Regions from separate parts of the Streptococcus sp. ST14 genome, predicted to be linked through region 1. Evidence: predicted binding sites of a transcription regulator. Region 1 holds the regulator's gene; the other holds the start of a gene.
What was found. Region 1 encodes HrcA, which represses chaperone genes, less so after heat shock. Its sites were predicted from a motif close to TTAGCACTCNNNNNNNNNGAGTGCTAA; they were not measured.

Region 1 (4,802 bases):
CATAGCTGAGATTTCTTGTGGAGTGTATTCTTTTCCGTTAGCAGAAACTTTTTCAGAAGTTCCCATCTTAGATTTGATAGAGATTACTGTATCTGGGTTTGTGACTGCTTGACGTTTTGCGGCATCACCAACGATGATTTCTCCGTTTTTGAATGAAACTACAGATGGAGTTGTGCGGTTACCTTCTGGGTTTGCGATGATTTTGCTTTCAGTTCCTTCAAGAACTGCAACTGCTGAGTTTGTTGTACCTAAGTCAATACCGATAATTTTAGACATGTGTTTTTCTCCTTAAATTTTAATTCGAATTTTGATTTTTTTGATATTCCCCTTAAGTGGTGGGGACGTGTGCAACTCCCTTCGGGATTTCATCACTTATTTTTGAGCCTATTGTCTCAAAAATCCCCTGTTTCAGTAGCAACAACTACTGAAACTTTCACCACGGCGGGCAATATCTTCCTCGCAAGCCTCCGGCTTGCTTTTTATCTTTCCTTCATAGTTTATTGTCGTTTCGGACAAGTTCTTAAGTTCTCTAGCCTAGTTATATACTACCACCATGGCTGGGCGTAGGATGCGGTCATGGAGTTTGTAGCCTTTTTGGAAGACTTGAGCGATGGTGTCTGCTGGGTGTTCATCGTCTGCTGGGAGAGTTTGGATGGCCATGTGATAGTTATGGTCAAATTCACCGTCAGCTGCGATTTCTTCGATTCCTTCTTCTTTCAAAGCGTGAATCAAGCTCTCTTGCACCATCTCCAATCCTTTTTTGACATCGTCTGTCAAACCTTCAACTGCTAGTGCACGTTCTAAGTTGTCAAGCGACGGTAAAATTGCTTTTGCCAGATCTTGGCTACGATAACGTTGCAAGTTTTGACGTTCTTCATTGGCACGGCGTTGAATATTCTGCATTTCTGCATGAGCACGAAGATATTTGTTTTCGAACTCATCCGCACGTTCATTTGCCAAGTCCAACTCAGACTTCTCAGGAGTTGTTTCCACAACTTCCTCTTCTTTCATTTCTTCGTTTTTTTTATCTTGGGCCATTTTCGCCTCCTTTAATGATTTCAAAATTAATTTACTTCGTAATGATTACTACTGAGGTAGCGATAAAAATCCGTCAACTTCATCGTCAAAACACGATTGACCACATTGACTTGGTTGACCAATTGCTGGTAATCCAGATTGACCGGACCGATAATTGCCAGAATTCCAAAACCTCGATAAGGAATGAGGAATTTACTGCTAATCACTGCTAGGTTAGCTAGACAGGATTCCTGACTGTCCGCAACACGGACATTTTGCATTTGATCTTCATGCAGACCTTCACGAATCTCTAGAGCCACCTTTTGCGGTTGGTCAAAGAACTGATAGGCTGCTAGATTGGCAAAATTCAAGAGATTGACCTTGCCCGACACCACAATGTTTTCGTTGAACATTTCTTTAAAAATATGTTCAAAGAGATCCATGACATTGTCCGTTGTCGTAAAGTAACGCTGGATAATCTGCGGAATCTCCGTCCGAATCTTGTAGTGAATATCCAGAACGGTATGACCGAGGAAACGTTCCTGAATGATGCTCTTCAATTTCAGCAAATCTTCCTGTAAGAAGTTTCTTGGAATCAGAAATTGACTGGTAACCGTTCGCGACTCGTCTAGGGTAAATACTGCCAAGGCTGTATGTTGCCCCAAAACAACGATATCAAAGGCTGTCAACCGTTGCCTGCTCGGCTCAACATCCAGTGCTACTACCGTACAGCCACTCAGGTCTGTCAGTAGATTAGCAGCCTCTTGCAGAATATCCTCCAGTTTGAAGAATTCCTGATCAAAAGCTTTGACAATCTCGTATACCTCATTTTCAGCCAGTCTGTCAAAAGCAAGCGAGTGTTTCACATAGTACTGAAATCCCGCGACACTTGGCATCCGACCGCTTGAGGTATGAGCCTTCTCAAGCAAACCCTGCTTCTCTAGAGCTGCCATGTCATTACGAATGGTAGCACTACTAGAATTGATAGACTCTTGTAGCGCCTTGGATCCGACAGGTTCGTGCGTTTTGGTAAAGATGTCAATAATCAGATTTAAAATATCCTGCTGACGCTCTGTAACCATCTCATCACTCCTCTCTGTCCGATCGATTAGCACTCTATGCATCCAAGTGCTAACTCATGATTCTATTATACACCCTTAGAAGAGAATGTCAAGACAAAAACTCAAAAAATTAGCACTCTTTTACCAAGAGTGCTAAAAATCAGTCTGAAGACCTAGAATCTCACTTCTCATCTACTTGGTATTTCCTTTTAAGTCTGAAAAAACCATAGATTAGATAAGAAATCAAGCAAGCGTATAAAAAGAGAATAATAAAGAAAGACTGAGACAAATTTTCTCGATACAAACTCATGCAAACAACAAGACCACCTGAAAAAGTGGCTATACAGGAACGAAGTCTAGACCGCATAACTTCCCATCTGAGACCCTTACTCATATAGACTTTCTCCTCTGAAAGGATATCAGAAGTTGGTTTACGAAGAGTCGAACAAAAACCTGTTTCTATCAATTCCCAACCGCTATTTCTAAAATCTTGTAGTTCATGCTCATACTTTTTAAGAAATCTAGAATCATAGATATGATAGATGACATCATCTGGTTGGCATTGTTCAAAATAGAAAAAGCCCAAACGATTAGTTCTATATCTCCAACCTTTCAAGTGCATCTCATGTAAATATTCTTCTTCCTTGTCCAAATCAACAATGGTAAAAATCCGAAATTGTACTTTGCTATTCATTGTCTTACCTCCAAATCAGAAAACATACATGGTTTTATTTTTCAGATAATTCTTTCCACTTTTGACTCAATTTCCAAAAAATATAAGAAATCTGAATCGCAAAAATGATCAATAAAACCCAATCTATTATGAAAATCAAAAATACTTCCCATCTGAAAGAACTACCTCCAGTGACAAACTTTGAGAAAATCGGTAGTAGCGCTGAAAAGAGAAGCAAAATAGGAAGCATCCGCATTGTTAAAATCTTCTTGACTATTGCTAACTTCCCGGTCGCGTCATTATAAATTTCAAACTCGGCATCCGACTCAGCTCCAGAATAAATCTTTCTAAAGTAGGAAAAACCATTAAAGTCTGTAATATGCTCCCAGCCACAGTCTTTAAATAATTGTAAATAGGAGGCTCTCTCTGATTTTTTCATAGGATAAAAGTCCAACTGATAAGATACTTGCTCAGGCTGACATTTTTCAAAAGTATACTTAACTACAAACAATAAAATAGAATAGCTTACTTTCCTAAGTTTCCAGCCCTTAGCATGCATTTCTCTAAAGTATAGAGCTTCCCTCTCATAATCCGCAATTGTAAAAATTCGATAAACAATTTTCTTTTCCATCATACTTCCTCCAAACTGTTTCTATAGAGCCGTTCAATACGTTTCAATTCAATATCTAAGACTTTGCGTCCCAAGTCTGTAATCTGATAGATTTTCCGTTTTTCCTCCTCTCGGACAAAAGAAATCAAGCCATCCTTTTCCATCTTTGACAAGGTTCCATACATAGTTCCAGGACTAATCGAAACTTGCGAATCTGTCATCTCCTTGACCTTTTGCGTAATACTATAACCATGACGTTCCTTTTGCAGACAGAACAAAATATAAAAGCCCGTTTCCGTCATCGGAAGATAGACCCGACGAACCTTATCTGTTAATTCCATTTATAGGCACCTCCTATTCAGTTCGATATATCGCACTTCGTTATATAAAATATATCACAGCTCGATATAAAATGCAAGAAAAAGAGAGAACGATTTCTCGTTCTCTCTTCTTAGACTCAGGAATTAAGAATTCAATTTCTTATTTCCTAAGAGTGGCTTAGTCTTTCTTACGAAGAACAAAAGCTGCTAGACTTGCAAAGGCAAGACCGATGATTGAAAGAAGACCAGATACTGCTGAACCCGTGTTTGGTAACAAGTTCTGATTTTGACTACTTCTTTCTTCTGGTTGACTAGTATTTCCAGAATCTTTAATTGGGGCCGGAGTGAATTCCCAGGTGCCTACGAAGTGTGCGTCTGCTCCATTGATGATTTCAGATGTCTTGTCATAAGACTTGAAGCTCCATGTGCCTTCTGCTGTCTTCACTTCTGTTTGACTTGGTTGAGTTGGAGTTACTTGGCTGCCGTCCTTCAAGTCTGTTTGGTCTGCTGGAAGCAAGGTTTTCACTTCTTGTGGAAGTTCTTTGCCTGGAGTTCCGCTGACAAACTCGTGAACTGCTTTATGAGTCACTGTTGGAACCGGGCTTGCTGTAAATTCCCATGTGCCTACAAACTTAACATCTGATCCATTAATTGTTTCCGATGTCTTGTCGTAAGACTTGAAGCTCCATGTGCCTTCTGCTGTCTTCACTTCTGTTTGACTTGGTTGAGTTGGCGTTGCTTGACTGCCATCTTTCAAGTCTGTTTGGTCTGCTGGAAGCAAGGTTTTCACTTCTTGTGGAAGTTCTTTGCCTGGAGTTCCGCTGACAAACTCGTGAACTGCTTTATGAGTCACTGTTGGAACTGGAGTTGCTGTAAATTCCCATGTACCTATAAACTTAACATCTGATCCATTAATTGTTTCAGATGTCTTGTCATAAGACTTGAAGCTCCATGTGCCTTCTGCTGTCTTCACTTCTGTTTGACTTGGTTGAGTTGGAGTTACTTGGCTGCCGTCCTTCAAGTCTGTTTGATCTGCTGGAAGCAAGGTTTTCACTTCTTGTGGAAGTTCTTTGCCTGGAGTTCCGCTGACAAACTCGTGAACTGCTTTATGAGTCACTGTT
Region 2 (4,802 bases), on a different contig from region 1:
AGACGCAAGAAGAGTTGACCGCTATCGTGCGCGAACTTTTCTCAGATATGGGTGAGATTGCGACTCTCTATGTTCAAGTCTACGAAAGTAGCCTAGAGCGACTTGTCGGAGGAGTCATTTTCGAGGATGGCCGTCATTACACCTTTGTCTATGAAAATGAAGACCTGGTCTATGAGGAGGAAGTCTTATGATTACTCCCAATAGTATAGAAGAACTAGCAGGTTTTGTCGAGCAAGATGGCAAGAAGGTCTTTCTTTTTGTGGCGGACTGGTGTGGCGATTGTCGTTATATCTATCCTGCCTTGCCAGAGATTGAGGAGACAAATCCAGAGTTCACATTTATTCGAGTGGACCGTGACCAGTACATGGATCTAGCCAAACTCTGGGATGTGTACGGGATTCCTAGCCTTGTTGTGCTAGAAAAGGACAAGGAAATCGGCCGATTTGTCAATCGCGACCGTAAAAGCAAGCAACAAATTAACGACTTTTTAGCAGAACTGAAATAGGAGAAAAGGAAAGAATGATTTTTACATATAATAAAGAGCATGTTGGCGATGTCCTTATGATCATCGTGAAAAACAGCGGAGATGCCAAACTAGACGTGGAGCGCAAAGGCAAGGTAGCCCGTGTTTTCCTCAAAGATAATGGGGAAACAGTAGCTTGGAATATTTTCGAAGTTTCAAGTTTGTTCGAAATTGCAGAGCGCGGTCAAGTCTTTTTGACAGATGAGCAAGTAGCACGTTTGAACCAAGAATTGCAGGCGGAAGGATTTACAGAAGAAATTGTCAATGACAAGGAACCTAAGTTTGTTGTTGGTGAGATTGTTGAGATGGTAGCCCATCCAGATAGCGACCACCTCAACATCTGTCAAGTGGCCGTTGCAAGTGATAAGACAGTGCAAATCGTTGCAGGGGCTCCCAATGCGCGTGTTGGGTTGAAAACCATTGTAGCTCTTCCTGGAGCTATGATGCCAAAAGGCAATCTCATTTTCCCAGGCGAACTTCGTGGTGAAAAGAGTTTTGGTATGATGTGCAGCCCTCGTGAACTTGCCTTGCCAAATGCTCCGCTAAAACGTGGGGTTATTGAATTATCAGAAGACCAAGTTGTCGGAACTCCATTTGACCCAGCCAAACACTGGACGGCCTAGGAAATTGTCGGTATTTGATAGACCAGATAGAGGGGGATAAGATGGCGAAAAATGTAGTGATTACAGGAGCGACCTCAGGAATCGGTGAAGCGATTGCGCGTGCTTATCTGGAGCAGGGGGAGAATGTCGTTCTAACAGGGCGACGGACAGACAGACTAGAGACTCTCAAGTCAGAGTTTGCAGAAACTTTTCCTAATCAAACTGTTTGGACCTTTCCACTGGATGTCACGGATATGACCATGGTCAAGACTGTCTGCTCCGATATTTTGGAAACGATAGGGCAGATTGATATATTAGTCAATAACGCTGGACTAGCTCTTGGCTTGGCTCCCTATCAAGACTATGAAGAATTGGATATGCTGACCATGTTGGATACCAACGTCAAGGGTTTGATGGCAGTTACTCGCTGTTTCTTGCCTTCTATGGTAGCAGCCAATCAAGGTCATATTATCAATATGGGATCGACCGCAGGAATCTATGCCTATGCTGGGGCAGCTGTTTACTCAGCCACCAAGGCTGCGGTCAAGACTTTTTCAGATGGTTTGCGAATTGATACCATCGTAACGGATATCAAGGTGACCACTATTCAGCCAGGAATTGTCGAAACAGATTTTTCTGCGGTACGTTTCCACGGTGACAAAGAGCGTGCTGCAACCGTCTATCAGGGAATTGAGGCCCTGCAAGCTCAAGACATCGCAGACACAGTTGTCTATGTGACCAGTCAACCCCGTCGTGTGCAGATTACAGATATGACTATTATGGCCAATCAACAGGCGACTGGATTTATGGTTCATAAAAAGTAAAAAATTTTCCTCGAAAAGTTACAAATTTCTGTAACTTTTTTGATTTCCTACGAATAGATAAGTAGGAGGAAGAAAATATGTATAATAAAGTTATCATGATCGGGCGCTTGACGTCTACACCAGAATTGCACAAAACCAACAATGACAAGTCAGTAGCGCGAGCAACTATCGCTGTGAATCGTCGTTACAAAGACCAAAACGGTGAACGTGAAGCTGATTTTGTCAATCTTGTTCTTTGGGGGAAATTGGCTGAAACCTTGGCAAGTTACGCAACTAAAGGTAGTCTTATCTCTGTGGATGGAGAACTTCGTACCCGTCGTTTTGAGAAAAATGGTCAGACTAACTATGTGACCGAAGTTCTCGTGACAGGATTCCAACTCTTGGAAAGCCGCGCCCAACGTGCCATGCGTGAAAATAACGCAGGTCAAGACTTAGCAGATTTGGTCTTGGAAGAGGAAGAATTGCCATTTTAAGCATAGAAGAGCCTGAGTCAATCTCAGGCTTTTTATCTTGAGAAAGTCAGACTTTTTTCTTGACTATTTCTGACCAAGTGATACAATAGAACTATAAATTAGCACTCATATATAAAGAGTGCTAATAATATGTAGTTTATCATGGAGGAAAACAGATGTTGAAACCATTAGGAGACCGTGTGGTCTTGAAAATCGAAGAAAAAGAACAAACTGCTGGAGGCTTTGTCCTTGCGGGCTCAGCCCAAGAAAAAACAAAAACAGCCCAAGTTGTAGCTACTGGACAAGGTGTTCGTACCTTGAATGGTGACTTGGTTGTTCCAAGCGTTAAGCCTGGAGACCGTGTCTTAGTTGAAGCCCACGCAGGTATTGATGTCAAAGATGGCGATGAAAAGTACATCATCGTTGGCGAAGCTAATATTTTGGCAATCATTGAAGAATAGAAGGAGAAAGTAAGTATGTCAAAAGAAATTAAATTTTCATCTGATGCTCGTTCAGCTATGGTCCGCGGTGTCGATATCCTTGCAGATACTGTTAAAGTAACCTTGGGACCAAAAGGTCGTAACGTTGTGTTGGAAAAATCATTTGGCTCACCACTCATCACCAATGACGGGGTGACCATTGCCAAAGAAATCGAGTTGGAAGACCATTTTGAAAACATGGGTGCCAAATTGGTATCAGAAGTAGCTTCAAAGACCAATGATATCGCAGGTGACGGAACGACAACTGCAACTGTTTTGACCCAAGCAATCGTCCGTGAAGGAATCAAAAACGTCACTGCAGGTGCCAACCCAATCGGCATTCGTCGTGGGATAGAAGCAGCGGTTGCCGCAGCTGTAGAAGCCTTGAAAAACAATGCCATCCCTGTTGCCAATAAAGAAGCCATCGCTCAGGTTGCCGCTGTATCTTCTCGTTCTGAAAAAGTTGGCGAATACATCTCTGAAGCCATGGAAAAAGTGGGCAAGGACGGAGTCATCACCATTGAAGAGTCACGTGGTATGGAAACAGAGCTCGAAGTCGTTGAAGGAATGCAGTTTGACCGTGGTTACCTTTCACAGTACATGGTGACAGATAGTGAAAAAATGGTGGCTGACCTTGAAAATCCATACATCTTGATTACCGACAAGAAGATTTCCAATATCCAAGAAATCTTGCCTCTTCTAGAAAGCATTCTCCAAAGCAATCGTCCACTCTTGATTATTGCAGATGATGTGGATGGCGAAGCTCTTCCGACTCTTGTATTGAACAAGATTCGTGGTACTTTCAATGTAGTTGCTGTTAAGGCTCCTGGTTTCGGTGACCGTCGTAAAGCCATGCTTGAAGACATCGCTATTTTGACAGGTGGAACTGTCATCACAGAAGATCTTGGTCTTGAGTTGAAAGATGCGACAATTGAAGCGCTTGGTCAAGCAGCTAGAGTGACTGTGGACAAAGACAGTACGGTTATCGTAGAAGGTGCTGGCAATCCTGAAGCTATTTCTCACCGTGTTTCGGTTATCAAGTCTCAAATCGAAACAACAACTTCTGAATTTGACCGTGAAAAATTGCAAGAACGCTTGGCAAAATTGTCAGGTGGTGTCGCAGTTATCAAGGTCGGAGCTGCAACTGAAACTGAGTTGAAAGAAATGAAACTCCGCATTGAAGATGCCCTCAACGCTACTCGTGCAGCCGTTGAAGAAGGAATCGTTGCAGGTGGTGGAACTGCTCTTGCCAATGTCATTCCAGCCGTTGCTGATTTGGAATTGACAGGAGATGAAGCGACAGGACGCAATATTGTTCTCCGTGCCTTGGAAGAACCAGTTCGTCAAATCGCCCACAATGCAGGATTCGAAGGGTCTATCGTCATTGACCGTTTGAAAAATGCGGAAGTTGGTACAGGCTTCAACGCAGCGACTGGCGAGTGGGTCAACATGATTGAAGAGGGAATCATTGACCCAGTTAAAGTGAGTCGTTCAGCTCTTCAAAATGCAGCATCTGTAGCCAGCTTGATCTTGACAACAGAAGCAGTCGTAGCCAATAAACCGGAACCAGCAGCCCCAGCTCCAGCAATGGATCCAAGCATGATGGGCGGGATGATGTAAACTTTCGATACGAAGCAATTCATAAGAAACACAAAAGGAGAGAAGAACATTCCCTCCTTTTAAGGTTTTCTATTCTAAATAGATTTGAGCTCTCCTAACTTATATGATAAAATAAGACTAGAAGAAGGAGAAGAACATGATCGATGTAGAAAAAATTCTGAGCAAGATGAATCCCAATCAGAAGATTAATTATGACCGTGTCATGCAGAAAATGGTTCAGGTTTGGGAAAAAAATGAGCAACGTCCAACTATTCTCATGCATGTTTGCTGTGCTCCTTGTAGTACCTACACTCTCGAGTATC

Region 2: the regulator HrcA is predicted to act here: its motif matches at 2,521-2,547, upstream of groES (co-chaperone GroES).

Annotation. Positions count from the first base shown of each region.
Region 1 covers NZ_JBJUSF010000033.1:11,414-16,215, forward strand. The annotation lists gene dnaK (molecular chaperone DnaK) at 1-276, opposite strand, end outside; gene grpE (nucleotide exchange factor GrpE) at 535-1,038, opposite strand; gene hrcA (heat-inducible transcriptional repressor HrcA) at 1,065-2,099, opposite strand; gene ACIY19_RS09745 (DUF2812 domain-containing protein) at 2,260-2,772, opposite strand; gene ACIY19_RS09750 (DUF2812 domain-containing protein) at 2,807-3,382, opposite strand; gene ACIY19_RS09755 (PadR family transcriptional regulator) at 3,382-3,702, opposite strand; gene ACIY19_RS09760 (LPXTG cell wall anchor domain-containing protein) at 3,860-3,958, opposite strand; partial or broken gene ACIY19_RS09765 (SHIRT domain-containing protein) at 4,016-4,802, opposite strand, start outside.
Region 2 covers NZ_JBJUSF010000025.1:3,428-8,229, reverse strand. The annotation lists gene ACIY19_RS08200 (DUF4651 domain-containing protein) at 1-191, shown strand, start outside; gene ACIY19_RS08195 (thioredoxin family protein) at 188-505, shown strand; gene ytpR (YtpR family tRNA-binding protein) at 520-1,146, shown strand; gene ACIY19_RS08185 (SDR family NAD(P)-dependent oxidoreductase) at 1,188-1,949, shown strand; gene ACIY19_RS08180 (single-stranded DNA-binding protein) at 2,027-2,422, shown strand; gene groES (co-chaperone GroES) at 2,578-2,862, shown strand; gene groL (chaperonin GroEL) at 2,878-4,500, shown strand; gene ACIY19_RS08165 (epoxyqueuosine reductase QueH) at 4,637-4,802, shown strand, end outside.